2 regions of the Defluviitalea raffinosedens genome follow, and region 2 is predicted to be linked to the other one. Evidence: a T-box and tRNA genes for the amino acid it is inferred to sense, from the RefSeq annotation. Region 2 holds a T-box; the other holds one or more tRNA genes.
What was found. A T-box is a leader RNA that pairs with one kind of tRNA and senses whether it is charged. The one in region 2 lies ahead of serS (serine--tRNA ligase), so its partner is inferred to be a tRNA-Ser.
Positions count from the first base shown of each region.

Region 1 (5,903 bases), on a different contig from region 2:
ATTGTATGTTTTTAAATCACATATAGTTCCAATATATGTAAAAAGGTAGCTCTTTTTAAGAACTACCTTTTTGGCAAGATTAAACGGCGTTATGAACGAAGGAAACAATATTTGCGATCGGAATATCTGTAACAGATCCAACTGTATAAACAGGATATCCATCCCATCCACCAGCAGATACAGCACCGATTTCACTGGCTGGAGCAATAGGACCATAACCATATCCAGCACCATATCCACCAGCAATACCACAGTCACCGCCATAAGCACTTAAACCATAACCAACATTAAATCCAGTACATGCATTACCTAAAGAACATCCTGGAGGAGGACCTATTCTGGTAATTAATCTAACGAATACATTATTAACGCTAAGAATAACTCCTGTAAATCCTGAACCGGATTGACCGCCGCTTGATGTAAATATTGTAACTGTTTCGCCAATATGTTCAGCCAATAAAGCAGCAAAATTTCCGCTACCAATTACACCATCAGCCATATATTTGCCTCCTTTCAAAAGTCGTATATGAGGTAAGGCCGCGACCTCTACTATATACTATTATTCCTGTAAAAGAAGTGTGACTGAATTCTTTTTGATAATTACATAAGATGAAAAAAATAGAAAAATATACTACAATAAAGATGGAAACATGTCCTAAATTAGTGGATGCGCTGCTTGGCTTAAGATTATCCCTATGATATAATCATTAAAAAGTTTCAATATTAACACTTCATAGAATAGGATTCAACAAGAAAGAATAATATGATACTGAAAAGGTCGTATCAAGGTCAACTGGTCATATGAGGAGGAAATCTATGGACTTGCTTCTGAATTTTTCTAATATGAGTTATGCACAAAAATTGATTGCATATATGAGTACAGTAAAAGAATATCTTAATGAAAAAGCTATATTTAGTGATGAAACGGCTAATTTCAGAGATCCTGTTGAACCAGGAAAAGATGAACCGGTAAAAGTAAAATTAAGAACGGCAAAAAATAATGTAGATGAAGCTTTTGTCCATGTTCAAGGACAAAGATTGAAAATGGATAAATTGGTACAGGATGAGCTGTTTGATTATTATGAAGGAGTCATTCCTCCATGCCAAAGCAGTACCTCATATTTTTTTGAAATTGTAAAATATGGTATATCCTATTTTTATAACAAAAAAGGTTTAGTAAAATATATTGATCATGTTTATGATTTTAGGATTGTTCCCGATTTTCATACTCCGGATTGGGCAAAAGGAGCAGTCATGTATCAAATTTTTGTAGACAGATTTTATAATGGGGATCCAACCAATGATGTTTTGGATAACGAATATATCTACGCAGGCAAGCCCTCTGAAAAAGTGAATGATTGGTATAAATATCCTTCAGTTGATGGGATTCGTGAATTTTATGGTGGCGATCTTAAAGGAGTTATGGACAAATTACCTTACTTAAAAGATTTAGGAGTAGAAGTCATATACTTTAATCCTATTTTTGTTTCTCCGAGCAATCATAAATATGACATTCAAGATTATGATTATGTTGATCCTCATTTTGGAGTGATTGTTGAGGACGGAGGAGAAGTCTTGTCTGAGGGCAAATTTAACAATAAATATGCCACCATGTATGTTAAAAGGACTACCGATAAGAAAAATTTAGCCGCAAGCAATGAATTGATGATTAAATTGATTCAGCTGGCCCATGCTAATGGCATAAAGGTTATTTTAGACGGTGTATTCAATCATTGTGGATCTTTTAATAAATGGATGGACAGAGAAGGGTTTTATGGAGGACAACTGGGATATCCAAAAGGTGCGTATAGAGAAAAAGAAAGTTTTTATCATAATTACTTTCAGTGGTATGATTTTAACAATTGGCCCAATAACGACTGCTATCATACATGGAATGGATTTGACACCCTTCCGAAATTAAATTATGAAGGCTGCAGGGAACTATTCGACCATATTATCAGCATTGCACGCAAATGGGTATCACCTCCCTATAATGCGGATGGCTGGCGTTTGGACGTTGCTGCAGAATTAGGCTATAGTAAAGAATACAATCATTATTTTTGGAGAGAATTCAGAAAAGCTGTAAAAGAAGCGAATCCCAATGCCATTATATTGGCAGAGCATTATGGGGATTCATTTGATTGGCTTCAGGGAGATCAATGGGATACGGTTATGAATTATGATGGGTTTATGGACCCTGTATCTTATTTTTTAACGGGTATGGAAAAGCACAGTGACCATTTTAGAGGAGATTTGCTTGGAAATGCAAGAATATTTGAAGACGCCATGAGATATCATATGGCCCGATTCAATATTCAATCCCTTCAAACTGCTATGAATGAATTATCCAACCATGATCATTCAAGATTTTTAACCAGAACCAATCGTACAGTGGGACGTATTCACACTAAGGGCAGTGAAGCTGCAGCATATAATATCAATAAAGGAGTTATGAAAGCAGCAGTTGTTATTCAAATGACCTGGCCCGGAGCACCAACAATTTATTACGGAGATGAAGCAGGAGTAGTAGGGTGGACAGATCCGGATAATAGACGAACATATCCATGGGGAAGGGAAGATAATGAACTTTTAAGTTTTCATAAAGACATTATTAGAATTCATAAGAGTTATCAGGCTCTAAAAACAGGTTCTTTAGAATTTTTATTGACGGATGATTGGGTTTTAAGCTATGGTCGATGGGATCAGAATCATCATTTTGTCATTGCAATAAACATTGATGAAAAAGAAAGACAATTATCCATTCCTGTATGGAGAGTGGGTATTCGTTACAAAGATGAAATGACAAGGATACTATTTACGGATATTCATAACTATTTTACAGAAAATAAGAACTATAGAGTTGATAATGGCTATTTGACTGTTAAGATGCCTCCTTACAGCACTATGATTTTTATGAAATAAGGGCGAATAATTTTCGCCCCAAACTGTTTAAACATGGAACTTGACAATTTTCGAATTATATTATACGATATATATCGCAATTAAATTTAAGCTTGGAGGAGTATCGAAGTGGTCATAACGAGAACGACTCGAAATCGTTTGACGGCTTAAACCGTCCGTGGGTTCGAATCCCACCTCCTCCGTTTTTTTTATTTGTATAATTAATTCTAAAACGACATAAAATAACTCAAGATATACATGGATATGAGCTTACATAAAGTTACACATAGATGGGGAAATTAGAAAAGCATAATGAAGGGAGAATGGGTATGTTGAATAAATGGAAAGGAAATCATATGGATATGGATGAACTTAGAGAAATATTATCCAAGTTATCGTCTAAAAAAAGAAAAAAGAAAATAATTGCCTGCGTTTTTTTGGCAGTTACTTTAATAGCAGCTATTGGCGGAGCCATATGGTTTGTACTAAAAAGAAATCATGATGATGACGAAGACTATGATGATTATGATGATTTCGATGATGATGATTATGAGGAGTGCGATTCAGAAGAAGATTGCAATTGTACGAAAGTTATAAATGATGAAATGACAGAACTAGAAAAAGAGAAACTGTCTGAAGAATTAGAAGTAGCTATGCAAACAGAATTAGAAGACGGAAGTCAAAATGAAGAAAATCAAAGTAAACAACCCTCAGAAGAAATTCAAAATGAAGAAAATCAAAATAATGAAAATGGCAGTGATATAAACTAAAAAGACATCTACGGATGTCTTTTTTACTTTAAAAAGTTTTTTAAAACGGTATAATAGTATTAAGAGAGGTGGTTAAGATGAATAAACAAGAAGCGGATAATGCCTTTCAACATGCATGTAAATTGGGTAAAGCAAGCTATTCAGAAAATGTCTCTAAAGGGATTTCGGGATATTTACCGTCCTTAGGCGGAATTGTAAAAAACTCTGACATTGCATCGGAAATCAATTTGGGAATCGTTGAAATTCCTCTTAAAAAGATCATTGGTACATACTCGCATTCCAGAAGTATTGCTTTTGCAAGTAATTTTATGCCACTTATTTCAGGAGAATCCGAATTCAAATCCAAATGGACGGCACTTTATATTGCACATATGGAAGAAGGCATCAGAGATCCTATTAAAGTCTACGAATATTTGAATTGGTTTTATGTTGTCGAAGGAAATAAAAGAGTGAGTGTTTTAAAATATTGTGATGCTTATGGCATAGCTGCTGATGTAACACGTTTGATTCCTAAAAAAGATGAGTCTGATCCTGTAATAAAAATCTATTATGAATTTCTTGAATTTAACAAGCAAACAGGAATTAACTCCATTTGGTTTTCAAAAGAGAATGGATTTACTGAACTGGGCAAATATTTGCAGCAATATAGTCCTAATCTAACTGTTTATTCGGATAAGTATAAGCATTTTATGGGGAATATTTATCGGCCTTTCAGAGAAATATACCATAGGCTGGGGGGAGATAAGCTCAATATAACGACAGGGGATGCTTTATTGGAATATATTAAGATCTATGGTCTTCCTGATGAGATCAAAGAGGATGTGTTAAGAAATCGAATTAAAAAGTTTATGACAGAATTAGAAGCTTTATCGGAAAACCAATCCAGAGAAGTTAGAACTGATCCCATTGAAGTGCCAAAAAAGAATGTGATTTCTTCCCTGACCACTTTAATGACGTCCAGAAAAAATCTTAGAGTGGCTTTTGTATATGCAAAAACGATTAAATCTTCCGGATGGACTTATGCCCATAATTTAGGGAGACTTCATGTAGAAAACGTATTCAAGGATCAAATTACAACTACTTATTTAGAAAATGTTCCCGAAAGCAATGAAGCCTATAAGTATTTGAAAGAATTGGCTAAAGATGATTACGATATTATTTTTACCACCAGTCCAACTTATATTAATCCTACTTTAAAAGCAGCCTTGGAATTCCCGAATGTTAAGTTTTTAAATTGTTCTGAAACCCATTCTTTTAGGCATGTAAGTACTTATTTTGGAAGAATCCATGAACCGAGATTTTTAACAGGTATTATTGCTGGTTCCTTAACTAAAACAAATATTATCGGCTATGTAGCCACATACCCTATTCCAGAAGTTATTACTGGAATAAACGCCTTCGCCTTAGGAGCCAGAATGGTTAATCCTTACGTGAAAGTCAAGGTTGAATGGACCCATAAATGGGATCAGCCAGAAAAAGCTAAGAATCTTGGGATTACATTAAATAATGCCGGAGCAGATATCATTTCGCATGATGACTTGCCGGTTCCGGGAGAAGTGTCAAAGGAATATGGAGTTTATTCTTTAAAATTTGCAGATGAGGGTGAAAAGGATATATCTCAGGTTCATTTTGCCTTGCCAATCTGGAACTGGGGAATATTCTATGAAAGATTGCTTAGAAATATTTTAAGTGGTACCTGGAGGGTTGTGTTTGATGTCTTAAATTCCAACCCCAAGCTGGTTAATTTCTGGTGGGGAATGGATACGGGCATGGTAGATATCATATATTCCAAAACCCATGTACCATTACAGACTCAGTGTTTAGTTGAATTAATGAAGAAAATGATTGTTCAAAATGAATATTATCCTTTTACAGGACCTATCTATGATCAAAATGGGAATTTGCGCATACCTAAAGATGAAACGGCAAGTTACGAGCAGATTTTGTCTATGAATTGGTTTGTAGACGGAGTAGAAGGAGAAATCCCTATATTAGATGATGAACAACGTATTGATCCATTAACAGAAATGCTAGGAATCAAACAATAAAAATCCCCTGTCAGGGGATTTTTTAATATTCCAGAATATAATATTCATAAGAATTAATAATTGATGTGTTCTTATAAGTCCTAAATCTGGTTTGCCGACCATAATTCAAATGCTGGTGACCATGTATAAAATATTTCGGACTATATTGATCCAAAAGATCAACAAAGGCCTGAAATCCTCTGTG
Region 1 covers NZ_JAFBEP010000024.1:806-6,708, reverse strand. Annotated here, with positions in the region: gene JOD07_RS13370 (hypothetical protein) at 80-499, opposite strand; gene JOD07_RS13365 (glycoside hydrolase family 13 protein) at 817-2,922, shown strand; tRNA gene JOD07_RS13360 (tRNA-Ser) at 3,017-3,104, shown strand; gene JOD07_RS13355 (hypothetical protein) at 3,231-3,671, shown strand; gene JOD07_RS13350 (BMP family ABC transporter substrate-binding protein) at 3,749-5,719, shown strand; gene JOD07_RS13345 (metallophosphoesterase family protein) at 5,742-5,903, opposite strand, start outside.
Region 1: it has a tRNA-Ser gene. The T-box ahead of serS (serine--tRNA ligase) is inferred to sense a tRNA for this amino acid. The anticodon was not compared.

Region 2 (5,903 bases):
GAATAATTTTAATTCTATAATTTAAAATGAAATCTGTCAATTTTTTTAATAATAAAGAAATAAAAAAGGTAAAGCAATAAAACTTTACCTCTTTTATTTCTTTATTATATTATTCATTATTCAAAATCATCCGGATTAAAGTTTTCAGCAAAATTCATTTTTGTATTCGATTGATGTCCTTTATTTGCCTTATTGTTCGCAATATCGGTAAATTCTGTGTTTGTCTTGTTTTTAGTCTTCAAATCAGTATTCTTGGAATCAAGATCAGCAGAATATTTTTTACTTGTCATAAAACCACCTCCATTCAAACATAGTTTGGATGGTTTTATCACGTTATATTCATGATTTTAAAATGTTCTTCTTACTCTACCATTTTTAATACTTTATGAAATTCTTCTGTCATAATTTTCTTCGTTGAATCATTCATATCTTCTACCCATTTATATAAAACAGCATATTTACTTCTATTATATTCTTTGTAAATTCTTTGCCCTTCTTCTGTTAATTCAATATGTAGAACTCTTCTGTCAAAATCATTCTGCTTTCTTCTTACGATTCCCTTTTTTTCTAGTTTATCAATTAAAAAAGTCATTCCGCCTTTAGTCATAGACATAATTTCTGCGATATCTTTCATCATTTTAGGCTTTTGGCTGCTGCCTACTATTTCTATAATTCGCATTTCATTTGGAGATAGTTTATAATTCAGGTGTCCTTCTCTTAAAATAGAACTTTGATTCTCAGAAATATTGGTAATAATCTGAGTCAAATATTCCATTAAAACATCTTCCATCTTTCTCCCTCCATTTTTATACCTTTTTTATACCTTTGTTTACTTAAATAGGTTTTTTTGAATATTATACTATAGTATAACAATCAACCTTCAATTTTTCAACTATTTTCATTCAAATATCAAAAAATTTTAAATTAAAACTAAAAGGCATAAAAAAAAACTCTACATTAAATGTAGAGTTTGGACGGAGAAGGAGGGATTTGAACCCTCGCGCCGATTACTCGACCTATGCCCTTAGCAGGGGCACCTCTTCAGCCACTTGAGTACTTCTCCATGACTTCTGGTACAAAGTATAGCATACTGATTTTCTCTTGTCAACGGCTTCCACAAATCCCCTAAAAATTCATGTATTATATTGACTTATATATGTTATCATAATATTATAATATTGAAACAAATATTGGGGTGAACTTATGGACATAAAATCCTTAGAAAAAACGGCAGAAATCCTGAAAGCTCTCGGTCATCCGGCAAGACTTTGTATCGTAAAAGGACTTTTGGAAAACGGCGGATGCAATGTATCCTATATGCAAAATTGTATTGGTCTTCCTCAATCCACTGTATCTCAACATATATCCAAATTAAAAGCTGCAGGTATTATAGAAGGGGTAAGATGTGGACTGGAAATTACCTATAAAGTTGTCGATGAAGACGTCATTAAAGTTATGAATGCATTATTTCCTTCAGAAAAAAAATAAAGAGCAAATGCTCTTTATTTTTTTGCGATTTTTTCCACATTACCCATATAAGGTCTTAAGGCCTTAGGAATGATGATACTTCCATCTTCCTGCTGGAAGTTTTCTAAGATGGCTGCGGTAGTTCTTCCGATTGCAACACCACTTCCATTTAAGGTATGAACAAACTGCGCCTTGTCTTCTGCCTTATCTTTATATTTTATATTGGCTCTTCTTGCCTGAAAGCTTTCAAAATTACTGCAGCTGGATATTTCTACATATCGATTATAGCTGGGCATCCATACTTCTATATCGTATTTCATAGCCGCTGTAAAGCCAAGATCTCCTATACATATCTTTACTACCCTATAGGGAATTTCTAATAATTGAAGGATTTCTTCTGCATCTCTTGTGAGCTTTTCTAATTCTTCATAAGAATCTTCAGGCTTTGTAAACTTAACCAGTTCTACTTTATTAAACTGATGTTGGCGAATAACACCTCTGGTGTCTCTTCCGGCAGATCCAGCTTCCGCTCTGAAGCAAGCCGTATATGCGCAGTGCTTAATTGGAAGTTTGGAACCATCTAAAATTTGATCTCTGTACATATTCGTTACAGGTACTTCAGCCGTTGGCACAAGGAAGTAATCTGTGTTTTCTACTTTGAATGCGTCTTCTTCAAACTTTGGCAGCTGACCTGTTCCAATCATACTTCTTCTGTGTACCATAAAAGGAGGGAATACTTCTTCATATCCGTGTTTTTCTGTATGAACATCGAGCATAAAATTCATAAGTGCTCGTTCAAGTCTTGCGCCAAGCCCCTTATAAACTGTAAATCTTGCCCCTGTAATTTTGGCTGCAGTTGCAAAATCTAATATATCTAGATTTTCTCCTAATTCCCAGTGAGGCTTTGGCTCAAATTCAAATTGTCTTGGAGTTCCGAATTTACGAACTTCTACATTATCCTCGTCACTGTCTCCCATGGGAACAGAAGGATGTGGGATGTTTGGAATGGTTAAAAGCAGATTTTCTAATTTTTCATCTACTTCTTTTAATTCCCCATCTAATTCTTTGATCTTACCAGACAATTCTTTCATTTCTTCTAGAATTTTAGAAACATCTTTTCCTTCTTTTTTAAGGATTGGAACTTGCTTTGAAACAGCATTTTGCTTGCTTTTAAGCTGTTCCACCTCCTGAAGAATTGCTCTTCTTTTTTCATCCAGTACCAAAAAGTCATCCAGATTAAAATCTTCTTTTCTAAATTTTAGAGCTTCTTTTACTTCTTCAAAATTGTTTCTAAGCAGTTTAACATCTAACATCTTTATACCTCCTTTTAAATTTAAAAGCCCCCGTCCTAATTAAAGGACGAGAGCTGTCTCGCGTTGCCACCTTTTTTGTTATACATTAAGAATAATATATAACCTCTCTTAAGTGAGATAAAGGTCACAACCCTTCTGATTTATCATCAGCAGCTAAGAAAGTGGATCGTTTTATATTCTAAATCGGTTTCCACCTACCACCGACTCTCTGTATTAGAATGATAAAACTATTCTTTCCTCATCACTATTTTTTCATTCTTAAATTGATTTTATTATAGCATATAAAAAATTTTTTTCAACGTATAAATTTTATGTATAAAACTTAATGTAAGTGGTTATCCTTAAAGTGTACCCAATGTAAGGTACATCGCTAAATCCCCCCTCAACCTGGTGCTTCTCCCCCCTGAAGCCCAGGTCTTTTTTTATTTTGATTTTTCTTTACTTTGAATCAGGTATTATATACAATATGAATAGGGTGACTGAGGGAGGGGTTATCATGGAACGTATTATAAAGGTTCCAGTGGAGATGTTAGAACCTGGAATGATTCTTGGAGAAGATATAGATCATTTTTTTGGAAATATTCTTCTTAAAAAAGGTCATGTTCTGGATCAGCATTTGATTGACAAATTGGCAGAATTCCATGTTGAGTATGTATATATAAAAAAAGCTATGGAAGAAGAATATAGCTATACATCTCCAAATAATGTAATGTTTGACGAAATGGCATATATTAATTATTACGAAGAAGCCATTAAAATCATGTCCCAAATCTCTCATGATATAAGGCTTGGAAAAACATTAAAAATTCGAACTGTACGCAATGTTATCCATAGACTTTTAGAACAGGCTTTTGCAAAAAATAATATTCTTTATTGCTTAAATCTTATTAAAAACTTTGATGATTATACTTATACCCATTCTATTAATGTATGTCTTCTTGCCACCACTTTGGGGAAATGGCTGGGACTTTGTGATAAAGATTTAAATCAATTAGCCTATAGTGCCCTCTTTCACGATATCGGAAAATATAAAATTCCCCCTGAAATATTGAATAAACCCGGTAAATTGACTCCTGAAGAATATGAAATCATGAAACAGCATCCTGCTTACGGATATGAAATAGTCAAAAATATAATAGGGATCAGCCCTGATGTGGCCTATGGGGTTTTAATGCATCACGAAAAGATTAATGGAACAGGCTACCCTTTAGGTCTTGTAGGCAATCAAATTCATTTTTTTGCTAAAATTATTAGCATAGCCGATATTTATGATGCTCTTACTTCTGACAGAGTCTATCATAGAAAGATCTCTCCTTTCCAAGCTGCTGAAAGAATTTCCAGAGAAAGCTATTCAAATATTGATCCCGATATTTCATCAACATTTTTAAATAATATTTCTACTTTTTACATAGGATGTACAGTGGTTTTAAACACCAATGAAAAAGGTAAAATCATATATCTGTATCCAAACAAACCAACCCGTCCTTTAATAGAATTAGAAAATGGTGAATATATAGATTTAACAAAGGATGAATATTTAGATGTCATGATTGAGGATTTATTGTCTTCTTAAAGGAGATATTAAATTTTTTTATGACGAATTGTTAAATTTTTGTCATTCTTTTTTTAAGTATTTTATTGTTAAAAATATACAATTTGCATACTGTATACATGATCAAATCTTACAATTTGCAGGCTTTTTGCCCTATTTTTATGTGAGATATTTTTTTGGATTTTAATTGACAATATGTAGATTTCTATGATATTATAGGGTCGAAAGTTTAATAAATAACAAACTTTCTTTTTATTTTAATAATATTGTTAATTATTTAACACACTATTCTAAGGAGGTTATGGTATGGAAGAAAAGAAAAACAAAAATAACGTTGAAGTGAATGTAACTTCTATGATTGATACACTTGTTAAGAACGCGCAAAAAGCTTTAGATGAATATATGAATTTAGATCAGGAAACTGTTGACCGCATTGTTAAAGCCATGGCATTGGCAGGACTTGATCAACATATGTATTTGGCTAAACTGGCAGTAGAAGAAACCGGCAGAGGTATCTATGAAGATAAGATCACTAAAAATATTTTTGCAACAGAGTATATTTACCACAGCATAAAATATGAAAAAACTGTTGGTGTTATTGAAGAAAATGAAGAGGAAGATTACATGGAAGTTGCTGAGCCTGTAGGAATCGTTGCAGGAGTAACTCCAGTAACCAACCCTACTTCAACAACCCTTTTTAAATCCATTATTGCAGCAAAAACAAGAAATCCCATCATTTTTGCATTCCACCCCTCTGCACAAAAATGCTCCGCTGAAGCTGCAAGAATCGTTCGTGAAGCAGCAATCAAAGCAGGAGCTCCAGAATATTGCATTCAATGGATTGAACACCCATCTGTTGAAGCTACTCAATCTTTAATGAATCACCCAAATGTATCTCTGATCCTTGCAACCGGTGGTTCCGGTATGGTTAAAGCCGCATACTCATCCGGTAAACCAGCTCTTGGCGTTGGACCTGGAAACTGCCCTTGCTTCATAGAAAAAACTGCAAATATTGAAAGAGCTGTAACAGATTTAATTCTTTCCAAATCCTTTGATAATGGTATGATTTGTGCTTCTGAACAAGCTGTAATTATTGAAGCTCCAATCTATAAGCAAGTAACCGATTATATGAAGGCGCACAAATGCTATTTTGCAACCAAAGAGGAAATCAAAAAATTAGAACCTGTAATCATTAACATGGAAAAAATGGCTGTAAATCCAAACATCGTTGGTATGCCTCCTTATAAGATTGCAGAATTAGCTGGTATCACCATTCCAAAGGATACTAAAGTGCTCTGCTGTGAAATCGATGGTGTAGGAGAAAAATATCCTTTATCCAGAGAAAAACTTTCTCCAGTTCTTGCAGTAGTTAAGGCCAAAGATGTTGAAGAAGGCATCAGAATGGCGGAAATTATGGTTGAACTTGGAGGTTTAGGCCATAGTTCTGTAATCCATTCTAATGACGATAAAGTAATTGAAGAATTCTCCAATCGCCTGAAAACAGGACGTATTATTGTCAATGCCCCTTCTACCCACGGAGCAATAGGAGATATCTATAATACGAATATGCC
Region 2 covers NZ_JAFBEP010000010.1:42,383-48,285, forward strand. Annotated here, with positions in the region: gene JOD07_RS08880 (hypothetical protein) at 117-290, opposite strand; gene JOD07_RS08885 (MarR family winged helix-turn-helix transcriptional regulator) at 362-790, opposite strand; tRNA gene JOD07_RS08890 (tRNA-Ser) at 976-1,063, opposite strand; gene JOD07_RS08895 (ArsR/SmtB family transcription factor) at 1,204-1,488, shown strand; gene serS (serine--tRNA ligase) at 1,503-2,780, opposite strand; T-box leader at 2,820-3,031, opposite strand; gene JOD07_RS08905 (HD-GYP domain-containing protein) at 3,277-4,353, shown strand; gene adhE (bifunctional acetaldehyde-CoA/alcohol dehydrogenase) at 4,639-5,903, shown strand, end outside.